2 regions of the Mammaliicoccus lentus genome follow, and region 1 is predicted to be linked to the other one. Evidence: predicted binding sites of a transcription regulator. Region 1 holds the regulator's gene; the other holds the start of a gene.
The links. The regulator CtsR, encoded in region 1, represses protease genes until heat stress. The targets are predictions, from matches to a motif close to ATGGTCAATAAAGGTCAAACA.

Region 1 (15,681 bases):
TATATGATTCTAGTTTACCCATGCCGTTAATTTTAGAAATAACGAACCCTAAGTATTTAATAATAAGTGGTAAAACTTTAATATATTGTAAGATACCAATTAGCGCTGAAACGAATACAATCGGCATCAGTACGTTAAGGAAATATACTGAAACAGGTTTGTTCGTTTTTGGATCGATATTTGCGACGCCTTCAAAGACGAAGTTAATACCCTCCATTGCTTTGTCAATGATATAACTAAAGCCGTTCGATATACCACCGATAACAGTTAATCCACCTGTTGTTTTTAATAGTAAGAATGCAAATAAAAATTGGATTACAATCATTAATCCTATGTATTGCCATCTTACTTTCATCTTATCAGAACTTACTACCCATGCTAGAAATAGGAATACTAATATTCCGATAATCCCGATAATAAAATGCATAACACACACACCTTTCCCAAGAATTATTCTCTTTAATAACCTATCTTATATCATAACTTATTTTTTATGAAAGCGGTACACAAAAATAATAATTTTTTTAAGAAACAAATTAATTGAAATAATAAACAGCAGAACATATAATATAGTCAAAGAAGGTCAAAAGAGGTGATGATTAATGCACAATATGTCGGATATCATTGAGCAATACTTAAAGCAGTTGCTTGAAGAAGCTCAAGGTGAGGTCGTCGAAATCAAACGTGCACATATTGCTGAGAAGTTTGATTGTGTACCTTCGCAATTAAACTATGTCATTAAAACACGGTTTACTAATGAACATGGTTACGCCATAGAAAGTAAAAGAGGTGGCGGTGGATATATTCGTATATCCAAAGTCGAGACAAATAGTCAGTCAGCGTTCATTAGACATTTAATAGATTTAGTTGGCGATGAAATCTCTCAAGCAAATGCATTTAGAATCGTTGATGGTTTGTACGAAAACAAATTAATAACAGATAGAGAAAAGAAAATGATTATACAAAGTATACACAGAGATACTTTACAAATAGAAATACCATTTAGAGATATTATTCGAGCAAATATATTGAAACGAATATTGGCAGTCATACATTATAATTAAAAAGGAGTGACAGTATGCTTTGTGAAATTTGTGGTAAAGAAGAAGCAACAATTCAATTAACATCGGCAGGAAAGAAGCATAAAACAGAGCAATGGATATGTAAAAGTTGTGCTTCAGAACATTTTTATTTTCAAGACGATCACGTAAATGATCAAAATTTAGACCAAGAATTTGTTGTGAATCAATTTTTACAATATCTTGTAGGTAAGCACGGTATAAACTTTAAAAAGGTTGAGCCTCAAGAAGAGAAGCGCTGTCCAACTTGTAGTATGACTTTAACGGATATAGCTAAAGTCGGAAAATTCGGTTGTCATGATTGCTATGAGACGTTTAAAGATGATGTTCCTCAAATCATCCGAAGAGTTCAAGCTGGTAGCGGTGAGCATACAGGTAAAATACCAGTTTCATCAAGAAGTAAAATACAACTTAAACAACAAATAGCTGAAAAAGAAAAGGTCTTACAAGGTTTGATAGAAGAACAAGCTTTTGAAGACGCAGCAGTTGTTAGAGATGAAATTAAAGCTTTGAAAGCAGAAGGCGAGGTCAAGTAGAATGGAAGAACATATAAATGAGCATATTAGTGATTGGATGAAAGAGAAGACAAATTCACCAATCATCATGAGCTCTCGTATTAGACTTGCTCGAAACCTTCAAGATGAAGTTCATCCGCTCAAATTTGAAGATGACAAAATAGGCAATAGGGTAATTGATAAAGTGAGCAAAGCTTTATCAGACTTAAAATTAGTTCGTTTATCAGATTTATCTGAACTTGAACAAAACAAATTGGTTTTTAAACATCTTATTAGTCCAGCATTAACGAAACAAGAATACGGTGCTGCTGTTCTATTAAACGAAGATGAATCGACAAGCGTGATGATAAATGAAGAAGATCACGTAAGAATCCAAGTGATGGGTAATAATCTTGTATTAAATGAACTATATGAAACAGCGTCTAAACTTGATGATGAGTTAGACAAGCATTTAACAATTTCATATGACGAACAACACGGTTTTCTAACAACTTGTCCTACGAACATCGGAACAGGTTTGAGAGCAAGTGTAATGTTGCATTTACCTGGTTTGAGTATAATGAAGCGAATGAAAAGAATTGGCCAAGCGATTAATCGATTTGGTTATACAATTCGTGGTATATATGGTGAAGGTACAGGTGCTTTAGGCCATGTATATCAAATTTCTAATCAATTAACTTTAGGTAAAACCGAACAAGAAATAATAGAAGATTTGACGCAAATTGTAGAACAAATCATACACGAAGAAGAACAAATTAGAAATAGACTTAATCGCTTTAATCATATGGAAACAAAAGATAGAGTACATCGAGCAAAAGGTATACTCCAATCAGCACAATTAATGTCGGTTGAAGAAGCGTCACTTCGCTTAAGTGAAATGAAACTTGGTATTGATTTAGGTCATATCGAGAGGGAAAACTTTAATTTTGATCATTTAATGGTTACAATACAGACACCATTCTTTGAAAATGAAGAAGAAGACGTTTCAGTAAACGAAAAACGGGCAACATTTTTAAGAGAAAACATATAAATAAATAGGAGGTTAGTTTATGCTATTTGGTAGATTAACAGAACGTGCACAACGTGTTTTAGCACATGCACAAGAAGAAGCAATGAGATTAAACCATTCAAATATAGGCACAGAGCATTTACTTTTAGGTTTAATGAAAGAGCCTGAAGGTATCGCAGCAAAAGTATTAGATGCTTTTGGTATTACTGAAGAAAAAGTAACAAAAGAAGTAGAAAATTTAATTGGCCAAGGACAAGAGCAAGTTGGCGCAATTCATTATACACCTAGAGCTAAAAAAGTAATCGAACTATCTATGGATGAAGCAAGAAAATTAAATCACACATTCGTAGGTACAGAGCACTTATTATTAGGTCTTATTAGAGAAAATGAAGGCGTTGCAGCTCGTGTATTTGCTAATTTAGATTTAAATATTACAAAAGCAAGAGCACAAGTAGTGAAATCACTAGGTAGTCCTGAACAAGGCTCTAAAAACGCTCAAGCTACTAAAAATCAAGCAACACCAACATTAGATGGTTTAGCTAGAGATTTAACTGTAATCGCAGAAGACGGTACATTAGATCCAGTAATTGGCCGTTCAGATGAAATTACAAGAGTAATAGAAGTATTAAGTAGAAGAACTAAAAACAACCCTGTACTAATCGGTGAACCTGGTGTAGGTAAAACTGCGATTGTAGAAGGTTTAGCGCAAGCAATCATACAGAACGAAGTACCAGAAACATTAAAAGGTAAACGTGTCATGTCATTAGATATGGGTACAGTTGTTGCCGGAACAAAATATCGTGGTGAATTCGAAGAAAGACTGAAAAAAGTAATGGAAGAAATTCACCAAGCGGGCAACGTTGTGCTATTTATCGATGAGTTACACACGTTAATTGGCGCTGGAGGAGCAGAAGGCGCTATAGACGCTTCTAATATATTAAAACCTGCTCTAGCACGCGGTGAACTACAATGTATTGGTGCGACAACTTTAGATGAATATCGTAAATATATTGAAAAAGATGCAGCATTAGAAAGACGTTTCCAACCAGTTACTGTTGATGAACCTACTAATGAAGATTCAATTGCAATCTTGAAAGGTTTAAGAGATCGTTATGAAGCACATCACCGCATCAATATTTCAGATGAAGCAATTGAAGCGTCAGTAACTATGAGTGACCGTTATATCTCAGACCGTTTCTTACCAGACAAAGCAATTGATTTAATTGATGAAGCAAGTTCAAAAGTAAGACTTAGAAATTATACAACACCACCAAGTCTCAAAGAACTTGAAGCGGAATTAGAAACAGTTAAAAAAGAAAAAGATGCAGCTGTACACTCTCAAGAATTTGAAAATGCAGCTAATTTAAGAGATAAACAAACAAAACTTGAAAAACAATTAGAAGAGACTAAAAATGAATGGAAAAAAGTCCAAGGCGAGAAAAACACTTGCGTAACAGCTGAAGATATTGCAGTTGTAGTAGCAAATTGGACAGGTGTTCCAATTACGAAATTAAATGAAACTGAATCAGAAAGATTACTAAACCTAGAATCTATTCTTCATAATCGTGTAATTGGTCAAAATGATGCAGTACAATCTATCTCTAAAGCAGTTAGACGTGCGAGAGCTGGATTGAAAGATCCGAAAAGACCAATTGGTAGCTTTATCTTCTTAGGACCTACTGGTGTAGGTAAAACGGAACTTGCACGTACATTAGCGGATGCAATGTTTGGTGAAGAAGACGCAATGATTAGAGTAGATATGAGTGAGTTTATGGAAAAACACTCTGTCAGTCGTTTAGTTGGTTCTCCTCCAGGCTATGTTGGCCATGATGATGGTGGACAATTAACTGAAAATGTAAGACGTAAACCATATTCAGTTATATTATTCGATGAAATTGAAAAAGCTCACCCAGATGTATTTAATATCTTGTTACAAGTATTAGATGATGGTCACTTAACAGATTCTAAAGGACGTAAAGTGGATTTCAGAAATACAGTTATCATAATGACATCAAACGTAGGTGCACAAGAACTTCAAAATGCTAAATTCGTTGGCTTTGGCGCTGCTAAAGATAGTGGTCCAGACTATGAAACGATTAGAAAAACAATGATGGACGAATTAAAACAACAATTTAGACCAGAGTTCTTAAACCGTGTAGATGACATCATTGTATTCCACAAACTAGAAAAACCACATCTTAAAGAAATTGTTTCTAAGATGGCTAGCGATTTAACTAAACGTTTATCAGAACAAGGTATTCATATTAGCTTAACTGACTCAGCTCAAGAGAAAATAGCAGACGAAGGATTTGACCCTGAATATGGTGCTAGACCATTAACACGTTCAATCCAAAAAAATGTTGAAGATAATCTAAGTGAATTAATCTTGTCTGGTCAAGATTTAGTTGGTAAAGACGTTGTAGTAGATTATCGCGATGACGAATTTAAATTTGATTTATCAGATCATAAAGAAGATGAATCAGAAGAAGAAACTTCAAAAGTATAAAATAGAAAATTTTAACTTAAATAATATAATGAGTCCGCAAACCATATATAATAAAGGTTTGCGGACTTTTATTGTTAGAAAAAAGTATATAAATTTGTTTTTCAAGTCTGCCAAGTTTAAAATATAACTATTCAATTAACACGGAGGTATCATGAATGGCGAAAAAGAAAGTAATATTTGAATGTTTAGCCTGTGGGTACCAATCGCCAAAATGGATGGGCAAATGTCCTAATTGTGGCGCATGGAATCAAATGGAAGAAACAATAGAACATAAAGAAACAAAAGGGCCTAAAAATACATTTAAATCAGATGTACCAGCACAAAAAATAGAAAAATTAAAAGACATTAAAGATGAAGACATACCTAGAATTTTAACGAAAATTAATGAATTTAACCGCGTATTAGGCGGCGGAGTAGTAGAAGGGTCGCTTGTATTAATAGGTGGAGATCCGGGTATCGGTAAATCGACACTATTATTACAAATTTGTGCCGCTCTATCACAACAGAAAAACGTACTTTACGTCTCTGGTGAGGAATCGGTAAGACAAACTAAATTAAGAGCAGAAAGACTCGTTGAAGATTCAGGCGAACTAAATGTATACGCTGAAACAAACTTAGAAATTATTCATAGTATGGTTCAAAAAGAAAAGCCAGATGTATTAGTAATAGATTCAATACAAACTATATACCATCCAGAAGTTACGTCGGCTCCTGGTTCAGTATCTCAAGTGAGAGAATGTACACAGAATTTAATGCATATTGCTAAGCAAATGAATATAGCAACATTCATCGTTGGACATGTTACGAAAGATGGACAAATTGCAGGTCCTAGATTGCTAGAACACATGGTGGATACCGTATTATATTTTGAAGGGGACACACATCACGCTTATCGAATATTAAGAGCAGTTAAAAACCGTTTTGGTTCAACAAATGAAATGGGTATATTTGAAATGAAACAAACTGGCTTAAACGAAGTGAAAAATCCTTCAGAAATGTTCCTAGAAGAAAGAACAAAACATGTGGCTGGCTCGACTATTGTTGCGACTATGGAAGGAACTAGACCGATATTAGTTGAAGTACAGGCATTAGTAACGCCAACAACTTTCCATAATCCAAGAAGGATGGCTACAGGTATAGACCATAATAGATTGAGCTTGTTGATGGCAGTACTTGAAAAGAAAGAAAATTTCTTACTACAGCAACAAGATGCATACATTAAAATCGCTGGTGGTGTTAAATTAAGTGAGCCAGCAGTTGACTTAAGTATTATAATAGCAATAGCATCTAGTTTTCAGGATAAACCAACAAAAGGAGACGATTGTTTTGTTGGTGAAGTCGGCTTAACTGGAGAAGTAAGAAGGGTTGCTAGAATTGACCAACGTGTTCAGGAAGCGGCTAAACTAGGTTTTAAACGCATCATCGTACCGAAAAATAATTTAAAAGGTTTAGAGTTCCCAGAAGGCACACAAGTTATTGGTGTTTCTACAACGAGAGAAGCATTGAAAATTGCCTTTAATGCATAGAAACCATTAGGAGGTTGACGTATGAAAATTTTAAAAGCCCTCATCATTCTATGTTATTTAGTTATAGGATCCTCGGTCGGTATTCTAGTTATTCCTGAGTTGATTAACGCTTTTAGTATACAACCTAAAGAGGTACTTACTAACCCATATATTGATGGTCTAATCGGGGCAGTCGTTATATTTCTGCTGTTTGGTTTTTTAATCGATAAAATTGTGTATATGGCTGATCAAGGTGAAAAATATTTGTTAAAGAGAAGTATTTTAGAAATATTTTTCGCAACTATTGGTGTTATGATTGGTCTAATGATTGCTGTAATGGTTTCGTTTATATTGGAAATGATTGGCGCTCCCGTATTGAAACATATATTACCTATTATTATTGCTGCTTTTTTATGTTATTTAGGCTTTCAAATCGGGTTACAAAAGCGTGAAGAAATTCTTAGGTTGTTCCCAGAGAATATTTCGAACTCATTAACAAGACAAACTACTGCGAGAAACGCTAAATTGTTAGACACTAGTGCCATTATTGATGGTCGTATACTTGATGTCGTGAAATGCCAATTTTTAGACGGTGAAATATTAGTCCCTCAAGGCGTAATTGAAGAACTACAAGTTATTGCTGATGCAAAAGATAGTTTGAAAAGAGATAAAGGACAACGTGGTTTAGATATGTTAAATTCATTGAAGGATACTGATTTTCCTATTTCTATCATTGAACCTAATTCTACCCATAAAGATGTAGATGCACTATTGATTGTTTTAGCTAAAAAATATAACGCAAGTATTATTACGACAGATTATAATTTAAATAAAGTGTGTTCTGTACAAGGTATTAAAGTTTTAAATGTTAATGATTTGTCTGAAGCAATTAAACCAATTGTGCATCAAGGCGATCAGTTCGAATTACTTATTACTAAAATAGGAAAAGAAGATGGCCAAGGTGTTGGATATTTAGATGACGGTACAATGGTTGTTATTGAAAAAGGTAGAGAATATATCGGCAAAACAATAGTTGTAGAAGTAATGAGTCTATTACAAACGTCATCTGGAAGAATTATTTTTGCGAAGAAGGTGTCTTAGCGTGGGTTTTACAGTTATAATACCAGCTGCTGGTCAAGGGAAGAGAATGGGTAAGAATATTAACAAATTATTTTTAAAAATCAAAGGTGAAACGATTATAAGAAGAACAGTTTCAGTTTTTGAAAATATGAAGTCATGTGAACAAATCTTTATTGCTGCCCACCCTGAAGAGGTCAATATAATGGAAAAACATTTAAAAGACTTTCAAAAAGTGGCTGGTATTATACCAGGAGGTAAAGAACGACAGCACAGTATTTATGAAGTGTTAAAAGTATTAGTAAATACCGAAGTTGTTATTGTACATGATGGAGCTAGACCTTTTGTAACAGAAGAAAAAGTAGAACAACTATACGAAGATACTTTAGAGCATGATGCTGTTATTTTAGCGGTTCAAGCTAAAGATACAATCAAAAAAGTGATAAATGGTATTGTAGAAGAAACTTATCAACGCGAAACGGTATGGCAAGTCCAAACACCTCAATCTTTTAAAAGAGAAATCATCTTAAAAGCATATCAATTAGCGGATTCGGAATCTTTTGTAGGTACAGATGACGCATCTTTAGTTGAAAGAGCTGGTTTTAAAGTCCACGTCCTCAGTGGAGATTACGATAATATTAAAATAACAACAACTGAAGACTTAGTGATAGCAGAATCAATAATAGAAAGACGAGGTATTCATGATGTTTAGAATAGGTTATGGATGTGATGTACATGAATTCGATGAAAATAGACCGCTTATTATCGGTGGAATTGAAATAGAACATACTAAAGGGCTCAAAGGACATAGCGATGCAGATGTATTGTTACACGCTATTACAGATGCTATTTTAGGTGCTGCAAGTTTAGGTGACATTGGTAAGTTGTTTCCAGATACCGATCAAACATTTAAAGATGCAGACTCGAAAATATTATTAAAAGAGGCTTATCAACAAGTTTTAAAAAAGGGATACCAACTAGGAAATGTGGATGCTACAATAATTGCTGAGAAACCTAAATTTAGACCACATATTGATAACATGAGAGATAAGATTGCTACAATTTTCGAAGTATCAATAGAAGATGTTAATGTGAAAGCGACAACAAATGAAAAATTAGGATTTCTAGGAAGAGAAGAGGGCATACAAGCACAAGCTGTGGTATTATTAACAAATAAAGATTAAAAACAGGAGTGAGACGATGAGTAACAAAGTAAGAGTAAGATATGCGCCAAGTCCAACTGGTTACTTACACATCGGTAACGCAAGAACCGCATTATTTAATTATTTATTCGCTAAACATTATGATGGGGACTTTGTTATACGTATTGAAGATACAGATATAGCCAGAAACTTAGAGGACGGAGAGTCTTCACAATTTTCAAACCTTGAATGGTTAGGTTTAAATTGGGACGAATCTGTCAATAAAGACGGAGGATACGGCCCTTATCGTCAATCAGAACGTGGCCATATCTATAAACCGCTTATTGATAAATTACTAGCTGAAGATAAAGCTTATAAATGTTACATGACACAGGAAGAATTAGAAGCAGAACGTGAAGAACAAATAGCTAGAGGTGAAATGCCACGTTATGCTGGTAAACACGCACACTTAACTCTAGAAGAACAGAAAGCTTTCGAAGCGGAAGGTAGACAGCCTAGTATTCGTTTTAGAGTACCTCAAAATAAAACATATACATTTAATGATATCGTTAAAGGTGAAGTATCATTTGATTCAAACGGTATAGGTGACTGGGTTATCGTTAAGAAAGACGGTATTCCAACATATAACTTTGCTGTTGCTATTGATGATCATTATATGGAAATTTCTCACGTAATCCGCGGGGACGACCACATTTCAAACACACCTAAACAACTTATGATTTTTGAGGCATTTGGATTTGAAACGCCAAAATTTGCTCATATGACATTGATTGTTAACGAAGAACGTAAAAAATTAAGTAAACGTGATGGACAAATTTTACAATTTATCGAACAATATAAAGATTTAGGTTACTTACCTGAAGCCTTATTCAATTTCATTGGATTGTTAGGTTGGTCTCCAGAAGGCGAAGAAGAAATTTTCTCTAAAGAAGAATTCATTAAAATCTTCGATGAAAAACGACTATCTAAATCTCCAGCATTCTTTGATAAGAAAAAATTAGAGTGGATCAATAACCAATACATGAAGGAAAAAGATTCTGAAACTGTATTTGAAATGACAATCCCTCACATGGTAAAAGCAGGATTATTACCAGAAAGTCCATCAGAAGCAGAATTGTCTTGGGCTAGAGACTTGGTTGGTTTATATCAAGAACAAATGAGCTACGCAGGTGAAATTGTACCGCTATCTGAGTTGTTCTTCAGAGAACATTTAGATTTCTCTGATGAAGCTAAAGAAGTCTTAAACGGTGAACAAGTTCCTACTGTCATGACTGAGCTTATTAAACAATTTGAAAGTTTAGAGCCTTTTGATGAACCAGCTGAAATTAAGAAATCAATTAAAGCAGTTCAAAAAGAAACAGGTGTTAAAGGTAAACAGTTATTCATGCCTATTCGTGTAGCGGTAACTGGACAAACACATGGACCTGAATTACCTAATACAATAGCATTATTAGGTAGAGATAAAGTGTTAAGTAGATTAAAACGTATTATTTGATTTTTTGTAAATAAAAAACTATGATATTAAATACTTAAAGGCCAAGTAATTTAATAAATGTGAAATAAGAGAGCACATGGTTGGTGAAAATGTGCCACATTTATAAATGAATGCACCTTTATTGAATGAAAACTTATATATTTAAATGAGTGAGCATAGATATATGCTAAACAAGAGTGGAACCGTGCAAAAGGCACCTCTAGCAAAAATTGTTAGAGGTGCCTTTTTGATATCTGAGGGGGGAAAGAGATGTTTAAAAGAGTCAAAGATGATATTCAAATGGTGTTTGATCAGGACCCTGCTGCAAGATCTTCATTTGAAGTTGTTATGACTTACTCAGGGCTACATGCAATATGGAGTTATTTGATTGCTAATTGGTTTTTTAAGAAAAAAATGTATTTTATAGCTCGATCAATTTCACAAATTTCACGATTTTTTACTGGAGTGGAAATTCATCCTGGTGCTACGATAGGAAAGAGATTATTTATAGACCATGGAATGGGTATTGTGATTGGTGAAACATGTCGAATTGGTAACAATGTGACAATTTATCAAGGCGTTACCCTCGGAGGTACAGGTAAAGAGCGCGGAAAAAGACACCCAGATATAGGTGATAATGTATTGATTGCTGCTGGTGCTAAAGTACTGGGCAATATAGAAGTTGGCAGCAACGTAAACATTGGTGCCAATTCAGTTGTGTTAAAAGATGTTCCTGATTACTCAACAGTAGTAGGTATCCCAGGCAGGATTGTTAAGCAAGATGGTATGAAAGTTGGTAAAAACTTCAATCATACTAACTTACCAGATCCGATTTATGAACAATTAAAAGAATTAGAACGTCAACTTGAAAAGACGAAGAATGGAGAGATTGTTGATGATTACGTTATATAATACGCTAACAAGACAAAAGGAAGAATTTATACCAATTGAAGAGGGCAAAGTTAAGATGTATGTATGTGGCCCTACTGTTTACAATTATATTCATATTGGAAATGCAAGGTCGACAGTAGCCTTTGACGTTGTTAGACGCTATTTAGAATATAAAGGTTATGAAGTAGATTATGTATCTAACTTTACTGATGTTGATGATAAATTAATTAGAACAGCTAATGAATTGGGTCAAACAGTTCCAGAAATAGCAGATCGTTTTATTCAAGCATTTTACGAAGATACTGGGGCATTAAATTGTAAGAGAGGTACTTCAAATCCAAGAGTTATGGACCATATGGATGACATTATCGAATTTATAAAAGTATTAGTCGATAAAGGTTATGCTTATGAAAGTGGCGGAGATGTTTATTATCGTACACGTCGTTTTGAAGGGTATGGCAAGTTGAGTCACCAATCTATTGATGACTTGAAAGTTGGAGCTAGAATTGAAACAGGTGAACAAAAAGAAGATGAATTAGATTTCACACTTTGGAAAAAAGCTAAACCTGGTGAAATTAAGTGGGACAGCCCTTGGGGACCAGGACGCCCTGGTTGGCATATAGAATGTTCTGTCATGGCTCATGTACATTTAGGTGATACAATTGATATACACGCAGGAGGAACAGACCTTCAGTTCCCTCACCACGAAAACGAAATTGCGCAATCTGAAGCACATAGTGATACAACATTTGCTAACTACTGGATGCATAACGGATTTGTAAATATTAATAATGAAAAAATGAGTAAGTCTCTTGGTAACTTTATTTTAGTGCATGATATTATTAAGGAAATTGATCCAGATGTTTTACGATTCTTTATGGTTGGTGCACATTATAGAAGTCCAGTTAACTATGATTTAGATTTAGTACAGGCAGCTAAAAAAGGTTTAGAAAGAATCAGAAACAGTTACAAATCTTTAGTGGATAGAGAAGAACATGCTTTGCTTAAAGAAGACGAAACGAATCAATATATCGAAGGTATCGACCAAGCGTTGAAAGATTTTGAAATGTATATGGACGATGACTTTAATACAGCTAACGCGATGACTGCTTGGTATGATTTAAACAAACTTGCAAACAAGTATTTATTAGAGAATGCGACATCAGTTAGAACGATTGAATACTTTAAAGAAGTTTACCAAATATTTAGTGATGTTTTAGGTGTACCTTTATATGGTAAAGAACATGCTGAATTATTAGATGAAGAAATCGAACAACTAATTGAAGAACGAAACGAAGCTAGAAAATCTAAAAACTTCCAACGTGCTGATGAAATTCGAGATATGCTAAAAGAACAAAATATTATCCTTGAAGATACGCCTCAAGGTGTGAGGTTTAAACGTGGATAAGCAATCAATAAAAATGTTAAACCCCTTGTCATTAGCATATATGGGAGATTCTATACTAGATACTTATGTAAGAAAGTATATTATCCTGAAAATTAAAGGGAAGCCTAACCGTCTACATCAACTATCTAAACAATATGTATCCGCAAAAGGGCAAGCGTATGTTTTAAACGTTTTGTTAGAAGAAGATTTTTTCGATGAGGAAGAGCTAGCTATTATTAAACGTGGGCGTAATGCAAAAAGTTATACAAAAGCAAAGAATACGGATATACAAACATATCGTAAAAGTTCTGCGATAGAAGCGGTTATCGGTTATTTATATTTAAATGATGAGACAGAGCGTTTAGAATTGTTAATTAATAAAATGATAGAAATTACAGAAGAAAGGGTGAATACAAATGGATGATTCAATAATTGTCGGGAGACATGCTGTGAAAGAAGCGATTACTTCTGGCCATACAATTAACAAAGTGTTAATCCAAGAAGGTATCAATAAAAAACAAATTAATGATATTTTAAAGATTGCAAAATCAGAGAAAATCGTTGTTCAAACAGTACCGAAATCAAAAATAGACTACCTTACAGACGTCCCACACCAAGGTATAGCTGCACAAATAGCGCCTTATCCTTATAAAGAATTAGAAGATTTTATATCTGAAACAAAAGACATTGAACATCAACCCTGTCTGTTAATGTTGGATGGATTAGAAGATCCTCATAATTTAGGTTCAATTATGAGAACTGCTGATGCAATAGGTATCGATGGAATTATTATTCCTAAAAGAAGGTCCGTTCAATTAAATGCTACTGTAGCTAAGGCTTCAACAGGTGCTATTGAGCATGTACCTGTTATTCGTGTTACGAATCTACCGAGTACAATGGAGCGTTTACAAGAAGTTGGTTATTGGATAGCTGGTACTGATGCTAAACATGCAACGGATTATCGACAAATGGATGTTAATATGCCATTAGTTATTGTGATAGGTAGTGAGGGAGAAGGTATGAGTAGGTTAGTTAAAGATAAGTGTGACTTCTATATTAAATTGCCTATGGTTGGGCATGTTAATAGCCTTAATGCGTCCGTTGCAGCCAGTCTTCTTATGTATGAAGTATATAGAAAAAGGCACCCGATAGGACAAGAATAATGAAAGATATCTATTTGATTATTGATGGTTATAATTTGATAGGACAATCAAAAGAATTATCCGAGACTGCGAAAGTCTCATTAGAAGAAGCAAGGGACAAATTGTTAATCACACTTATTAACTATAATACACAACATGACGGAGAGATGATTGTTGTCTTTGACGCTTATGGTGTTGAAGGAACAGAAACAATAGAAATAAAACACGGTGTCAAAATAGTATATACAAAAGGGAAAGAAACGGCAGATAGTTATATTGAAAGATTAACTTATGATTTGTATAGAAAGCATATTACACATATTACAGTTGTAACGAGTGATATGAGTGAGCAACACGCTATTTTTGGGACAGGCGCTTATCGGATATCATCGAGAGAGATGTGGTCAACAATAGCGAGGCAAGAATCTGTGGTAACGAAACATTTATCAGATATAGAAACGAAGACACCTAGAAATAGATTACATTTGCCTGATGAAGTACTACAACAATTCGAAAAATGGCGTAGAAACAATAAGTAATATTAAAAAATGCAGTTTGATTTAATAATAATTGAATCTGTAAAATGTGTTCAATACTTATGAACAAGGAATGAACAACATGCATGATACAATTAAAGAGAATCAAACTTTAAACTGGATTCAAACAATTCAAAGAGGCCAAGTCGATTGCTTTAATCAATTATTGGAAGTTTATGATCAAGATATAATGAAACGAATTAAAATGCTTAATATATCTAAAGAAGATTGTGAAGATATCGCACAGATAGTGAGATATAAATTGTATAAACAAGTGCTAACTTATGATATAGAGCAACCACAACCTTTTTCTCATTGTGTTAACGTCATTATTAAAAATGCTAAAATAGATTTTATACGTAAAGCCACAAGTGAAAAGGAACAGTTTTATACAAAAATGCTCACAATTGATAGCTCAAATAAATACGAAGTAGATTATTTAATTGATAAAGTTGTAGATAATAAACATCACTCATTTGAAGATATGATAGTATTTAATCATTTTTGTTCGTCATTTATAAAAGAAATAGGGTTAAATGCTTTTGAATCTCGGATTGTAAACTGTACGATGCAAGGGAAAAGTAAAAAAGAAATATCGAAAGAGCTTAATGTACCTATCAAACACATATACAATGCACAATACCGGCTAAAAAAGAGATTAAATAAGCAAGAAATCGTTTCTGTGTTGTTTGACAACTAGGTGTTTTGTTTTGTATATTAATCTAGGATTAGAATGAATAAGGTGAGAATATGAGAAAAGTCCCTTTAAATTGCGAAAAATGCGGAGCGAGAAATTATACAGTCCCTAAAAAAGAAACAGATAAACGATTAGAGCTAAAAAAGTTTTGTAAAACTTGTAATACGCATACATTGCATAAAGAATCCATATAAAGGAGGAAAATCAATGGCTAAAAAAGAAAACTTCTTTCAAGGCGTAAAATCAGAAATGCAAAAAACAAGTTGGCCGACTGGCAAAGAACTTGTTAAATATACAACAGTAGTAGTATGTACTGTAATCTTCTTCTTAATCTTTTTCTACGCATTAGATTTAGGAATTACAGAGTTAATTAATTTGATTAAATAGTAAGGAGTGGCAAAATGTCAGAAGATATAGGCGCTAAACGTTGGTACGCAGTGCACACTTATTCAGGTTACGAAAATAAAGTGAAAACAAACCTTGAGAAACGTGTCGAAACAATGAACATGGAAGAACAGATCTTTAGAGTTGTAATCCCTGAAGAAGAAGAAACATCAATTAAAGATGGTAAAGCTAAGACACAACTTAAGAAAACATTCCCTGGTTATGTATTAGTAGAATTAATTATGACCGACGAATCTTGGTATATTGTCAGAAATACGCCAGGTGTAACTGGCTTTGTTGGGTCAGCTGGCGCAGG
Region 2 (15,681 bases), 600 kb from region 1:
CACCGAAGTAGCCAGATAAAGCACCGTATATTACCCCAATAAATATATCTAATGCTGCTGCTATTACACCGATGAATAATGATACTTGCGTACCTCTCCATGTACGTGTCCATAAGTCACGTCCTAATTCATCTGTACCAAACCAATAGTTCTCATTTACATTAGATCTTTCGTAAACATCGAAGCCGTCTCTATCTGTACCATCAAATGGCAAGAAAGGAACTTGATCTAATACTGGTATTTTTGGTGGCAAGTTAGCGTGTGACACGTTTTGGTCACTAAACTTATGATCATTCATAAGTGGACCAACTAGTGATAATAAAGTAAGCAGTACTAACCCTATTAAACCAATTACTGCTAATTTATTACTTTTTAGTTGAGCCCAAGCATCTTGCCAGAATGTACGACTCTTTCTTTCAAATTTCTCTTCAACCACTTTGTCTCTACCGTGAAGAACAAACTTTTCAGCCGGCACCCCTTGTGTAGAATGTGTGATTGAGGCATTGTCATAACCGCTATTGTTTAATTTATCTTTCTCATGATCGTTATTAGCCATTATTTTTTACCTCCTTCAACACGAATTCTAGGGTCAATAAGACCATACAATACGTCTACAATAAAGATTGAAATTATAAATAAGAAACTGAATAGTAATGTTAATGCCATAATAACTGGATAGTCATTCGTTTGAATTGAACGTACGAACTGGTCACCTAGTCCTGGCACTCCAAAGATGTTTTCAATTGTCAATGTACCAGTTAAAATCCCAGCTAACATTGGAACAATAATTGTAATAATTGGAATTAAACCATTACGTACAGCATGTCCGAATATTACTCTTGAACTGGACATCCCCTTAGCTCTCGCTAATTCTATGTAATCAGAGCCTAATACCTCAATCATTTCAGAACGTATATAACGTGCAATTGTTGCTGTTACACCTGCTGCTAAAGCTAAGGATGGTAACACTGCAGTCATAAATCCACTCCAACCTGCTACAGGGAAGATTTGCCATTCAACAGCAAATACATATTGTAGCAACACTGCCAGAACGAATGACGGCACCGAAATGAAAATAACTGATAAGAAGGTTGCTCCATAGTCAATAATCGTATTTTGCTTGATTGCGGCCACTATACCGAGCAATAGTCCGGTAATTGTACCTAAAATCATCGCGTATGTACCCATTTCAACAGAGGGTCCTAGTCTTGGTTTTATTAAACTCCAAACTTCTCTGTTATCGTATTGGAATGAAATACCGAAATCACCTTTAGCTACATTTTTTAGGTAATTTGCATACTGTACTATACAGGATCATTCAAACCATACTTTTCGTTTATAATAACTTTTTGTTCTTCTGATAATTTCTCATCGTTGTACGGTGAACCCGGTAACAATTTCATTAAGAAAAATGTTATCGTCATAATTAAAAACAATGATATGAACATATAAAGAATACGTTTCAAAGTGTACTTAACCATTGTTTTGCCTCCAATCCCCTTATCGAATTCATATTTCTTTTAATATTCAGAAATATTTATATACATTATACAGAATTTATTCAACTTAAATCAACACGAATATTCTGAATTTTGAATAAGCATTACCCAATATCTACTTGTTGTTTTATCACAATAAAGCGACAACGCGACCCGATTATTCAATTAATAGGTATAAATATACAATACTAGTATAATAATTACCTATTTTTACAAGTAAAGGATTATTTTATATGTATTTGCATACATAAAATATACATATGTAAAATTACACAAATATTTTTATTAAGTTCCTTAAAATATAAAAAATATTTTTCAATCTGTTATAATACAATTAATTCTTAACGTTAGAGGTAGGTAATTATGAAATTTTGGAGTATTTTTACCTTCAGTTACATAGGCATATTTTTAATTTTATGTTTAGTATTTATGAAGGATTTGGATCAAGCGAGTAATATTTTCTTTTATATGATGACTATTTTATTTGCAGTTAGTTGGCTTATTGCAATGAAACAGGATGGTGTTGGAGAAGTATCTAGACAAGCAATACGTAAATTTAACTTTCACATGAAATCTAAAGCTTCACAATCATATTTAGAAGACGATGAAGTAATGAATCCAAATATGAAGGATATAAATCTTAAAGAAAGAAATGTATATGATTGGGTGATACCGTTTGTTGTTATTAGTACTGTATTTTTTATCATATCTATTATAATAGGATTTTTAGTTTAGCTGATTGTTCGTGTTAATTAATATCGTCAATGAATTACCGTAAGTTGTCTAGTGCGCTTCCTTATGTAGAGTGCGCCAAAAGTTCAACACACAAGTAAAAAACAGGCTGGGACAAAATCATGTCTCAGCCTGTTTCATTATAATGTTAGCAAACAACCGTGAGGCGATAATGTTGCACGTGGACCTTGTCTTGCAACATTCATAAGCAATAAACATTATCCACAAAAAAGCTGAGACATTCGTTAAAAATGTCTCAGCGTTCTATATTATTGAAATTTTTTAAAGATTAATACTGCGTTGTGTCCACCAAATCCAAGGCTATTACTCATTGCATATTCAATGTCTAAATTAGCCGCTTCATTAGGTGTAATATCTAAGTTAATTTCTGGGTCTGGTGAAGTTGCATTTATTGTTGGTGCAACGATACCATTTTGTATAGATAAGCCTGTTAAAATAGCTTCTACTGCTCCTGTTGCACCTAATAAGTGTCCCATCATTGATTTTGTAGAACTTATTTTAAGATTTTTAGCTGCTTCGCCAAACGTAGAGTTGATTGCTAATACTTCGTATAAGTCACCAATTGGTGTACTTGTACCATGAGCATTTAAATATTGAATGTCTGCAGCTTTAATACCTGCATCCTCAATAGCCGCTTGCATTGCTCTAGCACCGCCTTCACCATTTGGAGATGGTGCTGTAATATGGTATGCATCACCTGTTGAACCGTAGCCAACAACTTCAGCATAAATATGAGCCCCACGAGCTTTAGCTGATTCTAATGACTCTAATACAACAACTCCAGCGCCTTCTCCCATAATGAATCCATCTCTTCCTTCTTGGAATGGACGGCATGCTGAGTCTCTATCTGGATTAGTAGATAATGCTTTGTTAGCACTGAAACCAGCCATAGCCATTTCAGTAATTGGTGCCTCTGTTCCACCAGCTATCATAACATCAGCATCTCCACGTTGAATGATTTTGAAAGCATCACCAATTGAATTTGTACCTGTAGCACATGCTGTAACAGTACAACCATTTGGCCCTTTAGCTCCTAAATCAATAGAAACTTGTCCTGTAGCCATATCTGGAATCATCATAGGTACGAAAAATGGGCTTACACGTTTTGGTCCACGTTTTAACAACATATTATGAGAGTATTCGAAAGTTTCCATACCACCTATACCAGAACCAATCCATACTCCTACACGGTTGCTATTCTCATCAGTAATTTCATATTTAGAATCTTTTAAAGCTTCACGTGCAGCTACAATCGCATATTGAGTAAATCTATCCATCTTACGGTATTCTTTTTTAGGAATGTGATTTTCAATATCGAAGTCTTTTAATTCACCTGCTAATTTAGCTGGAAATTCAGATACATCAATTCTTGTGACTTCATCTATTCCGTTTTCGCCGTTGATTGCATTTTTCCATGTTGTAGGGACGTCATTACCCAAAGGATTTAACGTTCCTAAACCAGTCATTACAACACGTTTTTTTTCTGTCATTATTAAATTTCCTCCTATTTACCCCAGCGTAACGTTATGGCACCCCAAGTTAGGCCGCCACCAAATCCTACTAGGACTAAAGTATCATTATCTTTTATTTTACCTTGTTCTATTTCATATGCAATACTTAAGGGTATTGAAGCTGCTGAAGTATTGCCATATCTATCAACAGTTACACTCATTTTTTCTTTCTCAATACCTAATCGATCTCTTGCTGACTCCATAATTCTAATATTCGCTTGGTGAGGCACGAACATATCAACATCTTCTGGTTCAAGACCTGCTTTTTCTACAACTTTAGTAGATGCTTCCCCCATAATTCTCACTGCAAATTTAAACACTTCACGGCCGTTCATTTGTATCGTATTAGCGTCCATATCTTGGTATAAATATGGTCCTCCATTCCCATCAGAACCTAATTCAACACCGAGTATACCTCTTCCTTCAGATACTTCTCCAATGACAGCTGCTCCAGCTCCATCTCCAAAAAGAATCGCTGTGCTACGATCATTCATGTCTGTTATTTTTGTTAATTTATCAGCACCTACTACTAAGACATTTTTATAAAGTCCCGAACTAACAAATTGTTGAGCTGTAACAATTCCATAAATGAAGCCTGTACATGCTGCTAATTGATCCATTGAAGGGATTTTATTTAAACCTAATCTTTTTTGTAATGTTGTAGCTACAGTTGGAAATGGTTTATCTCCAGTAGAAGTAGCAACTATAATCATTTCAATTTCATCTTTATCAAGACCAGAATCTTCAATAGCTCTCACTGCAGCTTCATATGCTAAATCACTTGTATCTTCGTCCTCCGCAGCAAAACGTCTTTCTTTAATACCTGTCATTTTTCTAATCCACTCATCTGAAGTATCTAAATAACTTTCAAAATGTGCGTTTGTTACTACACGTTCTGGTGAATATGCACCAAAACCTTTTATACCAATATCCATTAGAGACACCTACTTATAATCTGTTATTATTATCAGGTACTAATTTATCATACTTTTACTATTACATACAAGTCAATTAACTTTACCCAAATATTTAAATCGTTTTCATGATTAAAGGTATACATTTTATAAAAAGTTAATTATAATGAAATGTATGATACTAAATGTAACGGAGGAAAAGATATGCATTATATTATGACGTTTATATGGGCATTCTTGTTATCACAAATGATTAACTTTGTATTACATAGTTTAGGCGGTTCTGAAGCATCTATTAATGTTCTTAACCCTACTATTTATGCTATCGTTTTTACAGTTGTAGTTATATTATTCAGCCTAACAATAGGCAAATCTGAACCTAAAGAACAGGTTGATCACCAATAATTTTACATCAAAAAATCCCACCAATGCAATTTATTGGTGGGACTTTTTATTAATTATTCATTTACTTCAAATTTTACTTCTTCATTTTCAAGATGTACGTTAACTTGAGTTCCTTCTTTTAATTCTTTACCAATCATTAGTCGAGCTAAAGGTGTTTCAATTTGTCTTTGAACAAATCGTTTCAATGGTCTTGCACCAAATTGTGGTTCGTATGCTTCTTTTGCAATCCATTCTTTAACATCTTGATCTACATTTATCTTAATATGTTGGTCTGTTAATCTAATATTTAAATTAGTGATAATGTGATCAACGATAAAGCTCATATCTTTAACAGACAATGGTTTGAATAATACGATGTCATCCATTCTATTTAGGATTTCCGGTTTGAAATGAGCATGTAAACTATCTGTTACTTGTTTTTTAGCTGATTCTTCAATTTCTCCAGATTCAGTTACGCCATCTAATAAGAATTGAGAACCAATATTACTTGTCATAATAATAATTGTGTTTTTAAAGTCAACACTTCTTCCTTTTGCGTCAGTTAATCTACCTTCATCTAATAATTGTAGTAACACGTTAAATACGTCATTATGCGCTTTTTCAATTTCGTCTAGTAGTATTACTGAATATGGCTGTCTTCTAACAGCTTCAGTTAATTGACCGCCTTCTTCATATCCTACATAACCTGGAGGCGCACCAATTAATCTAGCGACAGAATGTTTCTCCATGTACTCACTCATATCAATTCGAATCATATGTTTTTCAGAATCAAACAATGTTGCTGCTAATGTTTTAGCAAGTTCTGTCTTACCAACCCCTGTTGGTCCTAAGAATAAGAAACTACCGATAGGTCTGTTTGGATCTTTAATACCTGCTCTAGCTCTTACTACTGCATCCGCTACTAAATCAACTGCTTCATCTTGACCTACTACACGTTCATGTAGAATATCAGACAATTTTAGAAGTTTTTCTCTTTCAGTTTCTACTAATCTCGATACAGGTATACCTGTCCATTGGCTTACGATATAACCGATTTCTTCGTCAGTTACGATTTCTCTTATTAAACGATCATGGTCATCGCCATTTTCTTCAGCGAAACTATCTTCTAATTCTCTTAATTCCGCTTCAATTTGTGGTATTTTACCGTGTTTAAGTTCAGCAGCTTTACCTAAATCATATTGATTTTCTGCATTTTCTAATGCTTTTTTACTTTCATCTAATTCTGCTCTTTTATCTTGTAATGATTTAATTTGTTCTTTTTCTTCTTCAACTTTACTTTGTAATTGCTGTTGTTTTTCTTTTTCATCAGCAAGTTCTTTTTGAAGTTCTTCTAATCTTATTTGACTTGCTTGATCTGATTCAGATTTTAATGCATTTTCTTCAATTTCAAGTTGCATTACACGACGATTTACAGCATCTAATTCAGTTGGATTAGATCCCATTTCAGTTCTAATTGTTGCACATGCTTGGTCTACTAAATCAATCGCTTTGTCAGGTAAAAATCTGTCCGTAATATAACGATCAGATAATTCTGCTGCTGCCACTATTGCTCTATCTTGGATTCTAACACCATGGTGAACTTCATATCTTTCTTTTAAACCTCTTAAAATAGAAATTGTATCTTCTAAATCTGGTTCACTAACATTTACTTTTTGGAATCTACGTTCTAATGCAGAATCTTTTTCAATGTATTGACGATATTCGTTTAAAGTTGTTGCACCAATACAATGTAATTCACCTCTAGCAAGCATAGGTTTTAACATGTTACCTGCGTCCATAGCACCTTCTGTCTTACCAGCGCCGACTAACATGTGGATTTCGTCGATGAATAATAGAATCCGCCCTTCAGAATCTTTAACTTCTTTCAAGACAGCTTTCAATCTTTCTTCAAATTCACCTCTATATTTTGCACCAGCAACTAATGCTGATAAGTCCAATTCAAAAATTGTTTTATCTAAAAGTGATTCAGGAACGTCTCTTTTTACAATACGTTGAGCTAACCCTTCAACGATTGCTGTTTTACCTACACCTGGTTCACCGATTAATACTGGGTTGTTTTTAGTTTTACGGCTTAAAATTCGTATAGTATTTCTAATTTCTTCGTCTCTTCCGATAACTGGATCCATTTTGCCTTTTCTGACTTCTTCTACTAAATCTCTTCCATATTTTGATAATGCTTCATATTGTACTTCTGGATTTTGTGATGTCACTCGATTTCCTCCCCTGATTTTATTTATAATTTCGTTTACAACTTCCTTTTTGTTTCCGACAAATTCTTGAGTCGTTTGATCAACTTCAATTGCTGCTTTTAATAGATGTTCCATAGACATGAAATCATCTTGCATTTCTTCTTTAATTTTATCTGCTTTATTAAATAACTCATTTAGTTTAGGTGAAATATATTGTCCGTATTTAATATTGTCACCTTTCACTACAGAATATTGATTTAATTTCTTATTATATGCTTCTTCCAAATCTTCTGTATCAATATTTGCTCTATCTAAAGTTCTTTTAAAAATACTTTCGTCTTCATTTAATGCTGATAATAATACAGCTTCGATTTCAATATTTTGTAGTTGTTGAGATTGAGATAATTGTTGTGCTTTTTCAATAACACTTTGCACTGAATATGTCATTTGATTAATATCCAAATGTATCACCTCTTTAATTTTTAACGGTCAATATAGTTTGACTATCTTTGACCTATTTTTATTATATACTGTTTGACCTTCTTTGACAAATATAAAGCTTTTAAATTTTCCAACCTTTACAATTACATTATATGGTAAAATATAATTGAATAATACTTACGGGAAGTGATCATTTGCAAACGACATACACAGAAGCAACTTCAGTAATTGAGTATATTATATCTCATGGTCAGCGTATGCATTTTAATGCTCACAATTATATATACCATTCTGGAGACCTAAGTAATCACATTTATGTTGTAATTGAAGGAAAAGTTATTCTTCACCGTATTATGGAAGATGGAAAAGAGTTCAACACGAAATTAATTGGTCCGAGGAGCATATTCGGTTCTACTACACTATTTTGTGGCAGAAAGACTCACACTCTATCCGCAAAAACAAAAGAAAATGCAACCATTATTAAATTACCGAAAAAAGATTTTGAAGAAGCTATTTTAAATGACGAAGTGCTTAAATATGAATGGTTGCTATGGGTGCAAAACGAAAATGAAAAACATGAATATCAAATTAGAGATATTTATACACTTGGCAAAACAGGAGGATTCTATTCTGTTCTTATTAAACTAGCAAATACTTATGGTGTCGCAGATGAAGAAGGCATATTAATAAATGTCGAATTAACTAATCATGAATTAGCGAATTTTTGTAATGTCACAAGAGAAAGCGTTAATCGTATGTTAAGTCATTTAAAAAAAGAAAATATTGTATCTGTTAAACATAAAACGATTATCATTAAAGATTTAAATTATTTAAAAAACGCTATTAACTGCGATAATTGTCCCCTATCTATTTGTAGAATAGAATAAAAAAACAGGTTGAGACATTTATATATCTCAGCCTGTTTTTCTTTTATAATATTAACTAACGCCCAGTGCTATTTTAGCATAGCGTGACATTTTGTCTTTATCCCAAGGTGGTGTCCAAACAATATTTACTTCAGTTTCTTTGATTTCAGGTAATTCAGCTAATGCTGTTTTAACCATATCAACGATTTGCGGCCCCATTGGACAACCCATTGAAGTTAATGTCATCTCTACTGTACATAATCCTTCGTCGTCTAAATCAATATTATAAACAAGACCTAAGTTAACGATATCAATTCCAAGCTCTGGGTCAATAACATTCTCCAATGCTCCTAAGATGCTTTCTTTCATTGCTTCTTCCATGTTTTTCACCTCATTCTAAAAGTTACTATATATAATATATCAAATTTAAAGCGTACGATAAAGAAAATGATATGATATTATAGTGTAAGAAGATAGAAAAAAAGATAGGAGTTATCGGTATGGACAAACATTTAATCTGCTTAGATTTAGACGGTACTTTATTAACAGATGAAAAGAAAATCCCAACTTATACGAAGAGGGTATTACAATATTTAAAAAAATCTGGTCATGAAATTATCATTTCCACTGGTCGACCATATCGAGCGAGTATAGATTATTATAATGCTATGCAGATGAATACACCTATCATCAATTTTAATGGCGCACTTATTCATCATCCTCATGACAATCGTTTCGAACCCGTACATGAACAATTAGACGCTCGAATTGCGACAAAAATTTTCAACGATGTGAGTAAATTAAATATAAAAAATATAATCGCTGAAGTGCGTGATCAAGTTTATATTAATAACTATGATCAAACTTTATTCGAAGGTTTTAGCATGGGCGACCCAGAAATCAAATATGGAGAACTAGATAAATTATTACCTGAATCTCCGACAAGTTTATTAATACAAGCGGAAGATGACGAGATTCCTCGAATTAAAAGACATTTAAGCAAATATTATGCTGAACATATAGAACATCGTCGTTGGGGTGCACCCTTCCCTGTAATTGAAATCGTTAAAAAAGGAATTAATAAAGGGAAAGGTGTAAAATATGTCGCTGAATATTTAGACATTGATTTTGATAATATTATCGCTTTTGGAGACGAAGATAATGATTATGAAATGATACAATTTGCTAACTATGGTGTGGCTATGGGAAATGCGATACCTGAATTAAAAGAAATAGCAAATGACGTTACAGACACGAATAATGCTGATGGTATTGGAAAATACTTAAATAATTATTTTGATTTAAATATGTAGGGGGTTATATAAATGAAAATGATAGTTGATAGTGGTTCTGATTTAACATTAGAACAAATTAAAGAGCATGATTTTTACTTTTTACCATACGGTATCGTGATTGATGATGAAAGTAAGGTCGATCAATATGAAATATCTAATGATGAAGTATTAGCAGCTATAAAAGAAAATAAACACCCTAAGACAAACCAAGCAACTATGGAACAGATGACTAAAGTTTTCACTGAAGTAGCAGAAAAGAAAGAAAAAGCTATTTACTTAGCATTCAGCAGTGCTTTAAGTGGTACATATCAAACAGCATGTTTAGTCAAAGAACAAATCAAAGATGAATATCCTGATTTAGACCTTACAATTTATGATACATTAAGTGCTTCTATGGGTCTTGGTAAAATGATTTTAGATGTGCAAGATAAAATTAATCAAGATTATTCATTTGAAGAAATTGATGAATATATTAAAAACAAACTAGAAAAAATTAGACATTTATTTACTGTTAAGGATTTAAAATATTTAGCAAGTGGTGGTAGATTATCTAAAGGACAAGCATTTTTAGGTACATTACTAAACATTAAACCATTACTCCATGTTGAAGAAGGTAAACTTGTACCAATTGAAAAGTATCGCGGTTCAAAAAAGTTATGGCATGCGATAATTGAAAAAATGAAAAACGAAAATAGCGATTATAGTGATCAAACTATTTATATAACACATTCTGATGATTTAGAAGAAGCGGAGAAAATCAAAGAATTAATGGTCGAATCATTAAAACCAAAAGATGTTAATATATCTGACATTGGTCCTGTTATTAGTTCACATACTGGAAGTGGTACTGTTGCCATTTTCTATTATAAGGAGTGACCGACATGAATAAAATTATAGTTATAGGTGCTGTTGCTGGTGGCGCAACTGTCGCATCACAAATTAGAAGACTTGATAATGAAAGTGAAATCGTCGTATACGAAAAAGATAGAGACATGAGCTTCGCTAATTGCGGTTTACCTTATTATTTAGGTCAAGTCGTTGAAGATAGAGATTACATGTTATCTGCAACACCAGAACAATTCAAAGAAAAGAAAAATATAACCGTAAAAACTTTTCATGAAGCCATTGCTTTAAATGATAAAGAAAAAACAATTACGATTAAAAATCATGAAACAGGCGAAACATTCGAAGATAAATATGACCAGCTTATATTAAGTCCAGGATGTAGAGCTAATCAACTACCTGTTCAATCTGATAGATTATTTACGTTAAGAAATTTAGTAGATACTGATAAAATCGAACAATTTATAGAAGAAAAAAATGTTCAATCTGCTCTTATAATTGGTGCAGGTTATGTCAGTTTAGAAATATTAGAAAATCTTTATTACAGAGGTATTGATGTTACTTGGATTCACAGAAGCGATCATATTAATAAAAGTATGGATAAAGACTTGAACCAATCTATATTTGATGAAATTGAAGATCGCGCTATCAATTACCGTTTAAATGAAGAAGTAACAAATGTAGAAGATCGCACGGTATCATTTAAATCTGGAAAAGTAGAAGAATACGATTTAATCATTGCTGGAGTTGGTATTAAACCTAATAGCGACTGGTTACAGTCCTCCTCAGTTCAATTAAACGATAAAGGATATATTCCAGTAAATGAATTTTTCGAAACAAATGTTCAAGATGTATATGCGCTTGGTGATGTCATCGAAACATTTTATCGCCATACTAAAAAACGTACAAGTATCACACTAGCATGGGGTGCGCATAGAGCGGCAGGATTGATTGCTGAAAACTTACAAATTAATAAACAGAATGATAGAGCTTCATTTAAAGGCCTTTTAGGTACGAATATCGTTCGCTTCTTTAATTATGCATTAGCAAGTGTCGGTGTTACTGAAGCGGAATTAAAACAATACGATTATTCAGTAGTAGAACAAACTCAAAAACAGCATGCAGGATATTACCCAAATGCTGAACCACTAACATTGCGCGTTTATTTCGATAAAGAAACTCGTAAAATATTAAGAGCTTGTGCGGTTGGTAAAGACGGAGCCGATAAACGAATCGATATTCTCTCAACAGCTATTATCGGTGGTTTAACAGTAGATGAATTAAAAGAAATTGAAATTGCATATGCCCCACCTTTCTCTAGTCCAAAAGATATCGTGAATATGATAGGATACAAAGCACAAAATAAATAAGTAACTAGAGCGAATTAATCGAGCGTATGATGATTAATAAAATTTAAATAAACACGTTATCCCCCACTAAAGTTAGTATAACTGCACTTTAGTGGGGGGTTTTATATTATAGCGATGTGGTTATATATTTGAGTCGGGATATAAATCGCTTATAATATGGGCGATATGTTGCACGTGGGCCGCGTCTTGCAATATTCGGAGGCGCTATGTTGCACGTGGAGCGCATCTTGCAATATTCGGGGGTGCTATGTTGCACGTGGACATCGTCTTGCAATATTCGGAGGCGCTATGTTGCACGTGGAGCGCGTCTTGCAACATTCGGAGGCGCTATGTTGCACGTGGACATCGTCTTGCAATATTCGGGGGTGCTATGTTGCACGTGGACATCGTCTTGCAATATTCGGGGGTGCTATGTTGCACGTGGACATCGTCTTGCAACATTCGGAGGCGCTATGTTGCACGTGGGACTCGTCTTGCAACATTCGGTTACTCTTATTGTCACTTCTCACCAAACGTGTCAACAACGATACTCTTATTGTCACTTCTCACCAAACGTGTCAACAACGATACTCATATTGTCACTTCTCGCTAAACGTGTCAATAACGATACTCTTATTGTCACTTCTTGCAAAACGTGTCAACAATAATATCACAACAACACCATAACTACACCCTACCTTATACTTCGTTCACTACATCAACCGACTTTTTACCTCGTTATTCAATACATACAAATATATACATTAAAAAGGACCTTTTCGTTTGGATTCGCAAACGTAAAGGTCCTTTTTCTTATTAAATTTATTTATTCATTTTTTGTTTTTTACTTTTTCGGGATACTAAATATATAAATAAACCAAATAATACGACAACCATTATTGCAGCTACGAAGTAAGTGTTATTTAAACCTCGCTCTTTTATTATCGCGTATAATTCTGTTTCTTCACGATCAGTTATCAAATTATATTCATTGTTTTTCTTCTTAATGTTATCTCCTACAATTAATCCAGAAAGCATTTTATTTTTTTCAATATCTTCCCCTGATATTGTTACTTTTTTAGATTTGCTTGAGTCATTAACATTAAGAATATAATCTATTGTATTTGTATCATAATAATACAACATCGTTCCTTTATCATGAGGTAATACTTTAACTGTTCCTTCAAATAATTCTTGATACTGTTTAAAAGTATTTGAAACCTTTTCTAAGTATTCTACTACTTCTTTATCCGTTCTAAAGTTCTGCAGTTGGTTGATTGTTTCTATTTTACTACCGTTTGCAGCTATTTCAGTCCCGTAATTCATCATAATTGGGCCTTTATATCCCCACATATAAGTCATTAATTGTTTTATACGTGTGCCAGGGAACATATTTTCATCAGCTGCATGTTTAGTAAATCGTTCTGTGAACCAAGTATCTGCCATTAGTACTTCATTACTTTTATTATATGTAGGTATATCAGTATTTACATTTTTAAAAGCGTCTTGCAAAGAGGTTCTCATGTTATTTGATGATAAATGTGTAAAGTTGTTAGCTTTTATACCGTCTTTATTGATAATACCGTAAGATTCAACACCTTCAGGTATAAACTCTTCTGCATCTATACCATCTTGAACAATATTCATAGATACCCCATCAACTTGATATTCTTCAACAAAAGATTCTACTTTTGCTTTATACAATCCTTGGTTTTCAGGATCTTTTAAATCTATAAATTTATCATCTTTGAAATATGATTTTTGTATATTATTTAAATCGCCATCAATAGATTTATTGAATTCTGACGTATAAGTAACAGGCATATCTACTACAATTTCCATATCTTTTTGATGTATTTTATCGATTAGTGATTTAAAGGCTTTCTCCCCACCTAACACTTTATCAATACCATCATAGTTCTTTACTTTATAACCTAAAAAGTCATTTTTATCGTGTTCAAATACTGGCGATATATGTATCGTATTAAATCCCATATCATGTATATATTCTAGTTTAGATGATATTCCTTGAAAGTCCCCACCTAAAGGAAGATCGTTAGATTTATCATTATTCTTTATCATTTTATTATTCTCATTGTTTCCGTTCATAAATCTATCTACGACTAAACTATATATTCTAGGATATTTTACATCTTCATATTCTTCTTCTTCAGCAAAAACATATCCACTAAAAATTGGCGCCATTAACATGACACTTAAAACTAACTTTGTCCATTTTTTCATATACTCAACCCTCTTTATTACCCAATTATCTCTATTATACTAAAACGTTTACTTTACTGATAGCCCATCATGAAATTGTCATAAAAAAAGATTGCTAGTAACTAGCAATCTTTTAAATAAAATTATCCGAAATGTAATACGCCCATTGGTAAGTAACTACCAAGTAGAATTGTAAGTACCATAGCGATAATTGTGGCTATTAAGAAACCTTGACTGTTTTTGTTCTTTTTCTTTTTAGCAATAGTCATTTCGATTAAGCCAATTACGATAAGTCCTAATAATAATTTAATACCGTATAGCATGCCGTCGATACCCATAGCTTGAATAAATAATACAACACCAGAAACAAGTGTAAATACCATAAACAATCTTAAGACCATATGAACTGGTTTATTTGTAACTTTAACATAGACTACGAAGAATAAAATAATTGTTACTAACCAACTAAAAATATGGAAATGTGTCAATTTAAGTTCCCCCTAAATATTAATATTTCTATTCCAATAAGCATTATAACATAGTAACTAAAAGAAACATCTAAAATTTAGCGTCCTTATTTAAATTTCACTTATAATTCACATTTTATACAAAATTAAATTTCATGAAATTCGAATTTAACAAAAATCTTTAAAATTTCGATTACCATTATAAATAATAAGAGCCTGAGACATTAATTATGTCCCAGACTCTATGCCAGTATTTATAAATTATTTTTCGCTTATAAATGTTGTTAAAGTACCGATACCATCAATCGTTACTTTTACTTCATCACCTGGTTGTAAGAATTGTGGCGGATTCATACCAGCGCCAACACCTGCTGGCGTTCCTGTAGCAATAATGTCTCCAGGATGTAACGCAACATATTTAGAAATTTCTGCGATTAATTCGTCAATTTTTAAAATCATTTCGTTTGTATTGCCATCTTGTCTAATTTCATTATTTACTTTCGTAACAATGTTTACGTCTTCTGGCATTGGTAACTCATCTTTAGTTACGATATATGGACCCATTGGGCAACCGCCTGTTAATGATTTAGATAAGAATGCTTGATCGTGTTCTTTTTGAGCTTTTCTATCAGTAATATCATTAATAATCGTATAACCATATACGTAGTCTAATGCTAAACCGCGTGGTATTTTTTCTCCTGATTTACCTATTACAACTCCTAGTTCACCTTCGTAATCTAATTTTTCTGTTACATCTTGGTGATTTGGAATTGTTGCATTATCACCAGTTAATGATGATGCTGCTTTAGTAAATACATATAATCTATTTACTTCATTATTTAATTCTTCAGCGTGTTTTTTGTAATTACGTCCGAAAGCAATCACATTATTTGTTGGCGTAACGGGTGGTAAAAACTCAATGTCTT

Region 2: clpB (ATP-dependent chaperone ClpB) is a predicted target of CtsR. The motif match lies at 7,803-7,823, and genes of this name have one in related genera.

Annotation. Positions count from the first base shown of each region.
Region 1 covers NZ_OX344834.1:2,668,110-2,683,790, reverse strand. The annotation lists gene ACNMOQ_RS13335 (NupC/NupG family nucleoside CNT transporter) at 1-427, opposite strand, end outside; gene ACNMOQ_RS13330 (CtsR family transcriptional regulator) at 603-1,064, shown strand; gene ACNMOQ_RS13325 (UvrB/UvrC motif-containing protein) at 1,079-1,615, shown strand; gene ACNMOQ_RS13320 (protein arginine kinase) at 1,617-2,624, shown strand; gene ACNMOQ_RS13315 (ATP-dependent Clp protease ATP-binding subunit) at 2,644-5,109, shown strand; gene radA (DNA repair protein RadA) at 5,265-6,635, shown strand; gene ACNMOQ_RS13305 (PIN/TRAM domain-containing protein) at 6,657-7,715, shown strand; gene ispD (2-C-methyl-D-erythritol 4-phosphate cytidylyltransferase) at 7,717-8,403, shown strand; gene ispF (2-C-methyl-D-erythritol 2,4-cyclodiphosphate synthase) at 8,396-8,875, shown strand; gene gltX (glutamate--tRNA ligase) at 8,892-10,349, shown strand; gene cysE (serine O-acetyltransferase) at 10,599-11,240, shown strand; gene cysS (cysteine--tRNA ligase) at 11,224-12,627, shown strand; gene ACNMOQ_RS13275 (Mini-ribonuclease 3) at 12,641-13,030, shown strand; gene rlmB (23S rRNA (guanosine(2251)-2'-O)-methyltransferase RlmB) at 13,023-13,769, shown strand; gene ACNMOQ_RS13265 (NYN domain-containing protein) at 13,769-14,287, shown strand; gene ACNMOQ_RS13260 (sigma-70 family RNA polymerase sigma factor) at 14,358-14,984, shown strand; gene rpmG (50S ribosomal protein L33) at 15,035-15,175, shown strand; gene secE (preprotein translocase subunit SecE) at 15,189-15,368, shown strand; gene nusG (transcription termination/antitermination protein NusG) at 15,383-15,681, shown strand, end outside.
Region 2 covers NZ_OX344834.1:2,065,255-2,080,935, forward strand. The annotation lists partial or broken gene opp3C (oligopeptide ABC transporter permease) at 1-556, opposite strand, end outside; partial or broken gene opp3b (oligopeptide ABC transporter permease) at 556-1,481, opposite strand; gene ACNMOQ_RS10215 (DUF3899 domain-containing protein) at 1,929-2,234, shown strand; gene fabF (beta-ketoacyl-ACP synthase II) at 2,501-3,742, opposite strand; gene ACNMOQ_RS10225 (beta-ketoacyl-ACP synthase III) at 3,757-4,698, opposite strand; gene ACNMOQ_RS10230 (YjzD family protein) at 4,882-5,082, shown strand; gene clpB (ATP-dependent chaperone ClpB) at 5,136-7,733, opposite strand; gene ACNMOQ_RS10240 (Crp/Fnr family transcriptional regulator) at 7,907-8,599, shown strand; gene ACNMOQ_RS10245 (metal-sulfur cluster assembly factor) at 8,651-8,959, opposite strand; gene ACNMOQ_RS10250 (Cof-type HAD-IIB family hydrolase) at 9,079-9,891, shown strand; gene ACNMOQ_RS10255 (DegV family protein) at 9,904-10,749, shown strand; gene ACNMOQ_RS10260 (CoA-disulfide reductase) at 10,755-12,086, shown strand; gene ACNMOQ_RS10265 (alpha-amylase family protein) at 12,888-14,309, opposite strand; gene ACNMOQ_RS10270 (YisL family protein) at 14,432-14,776, opposite strand; gene ACNMOQ_RS10275 (fumarylacetoacetate hydrolase family protein) at 15,017-15,681, opposite strand, start outside.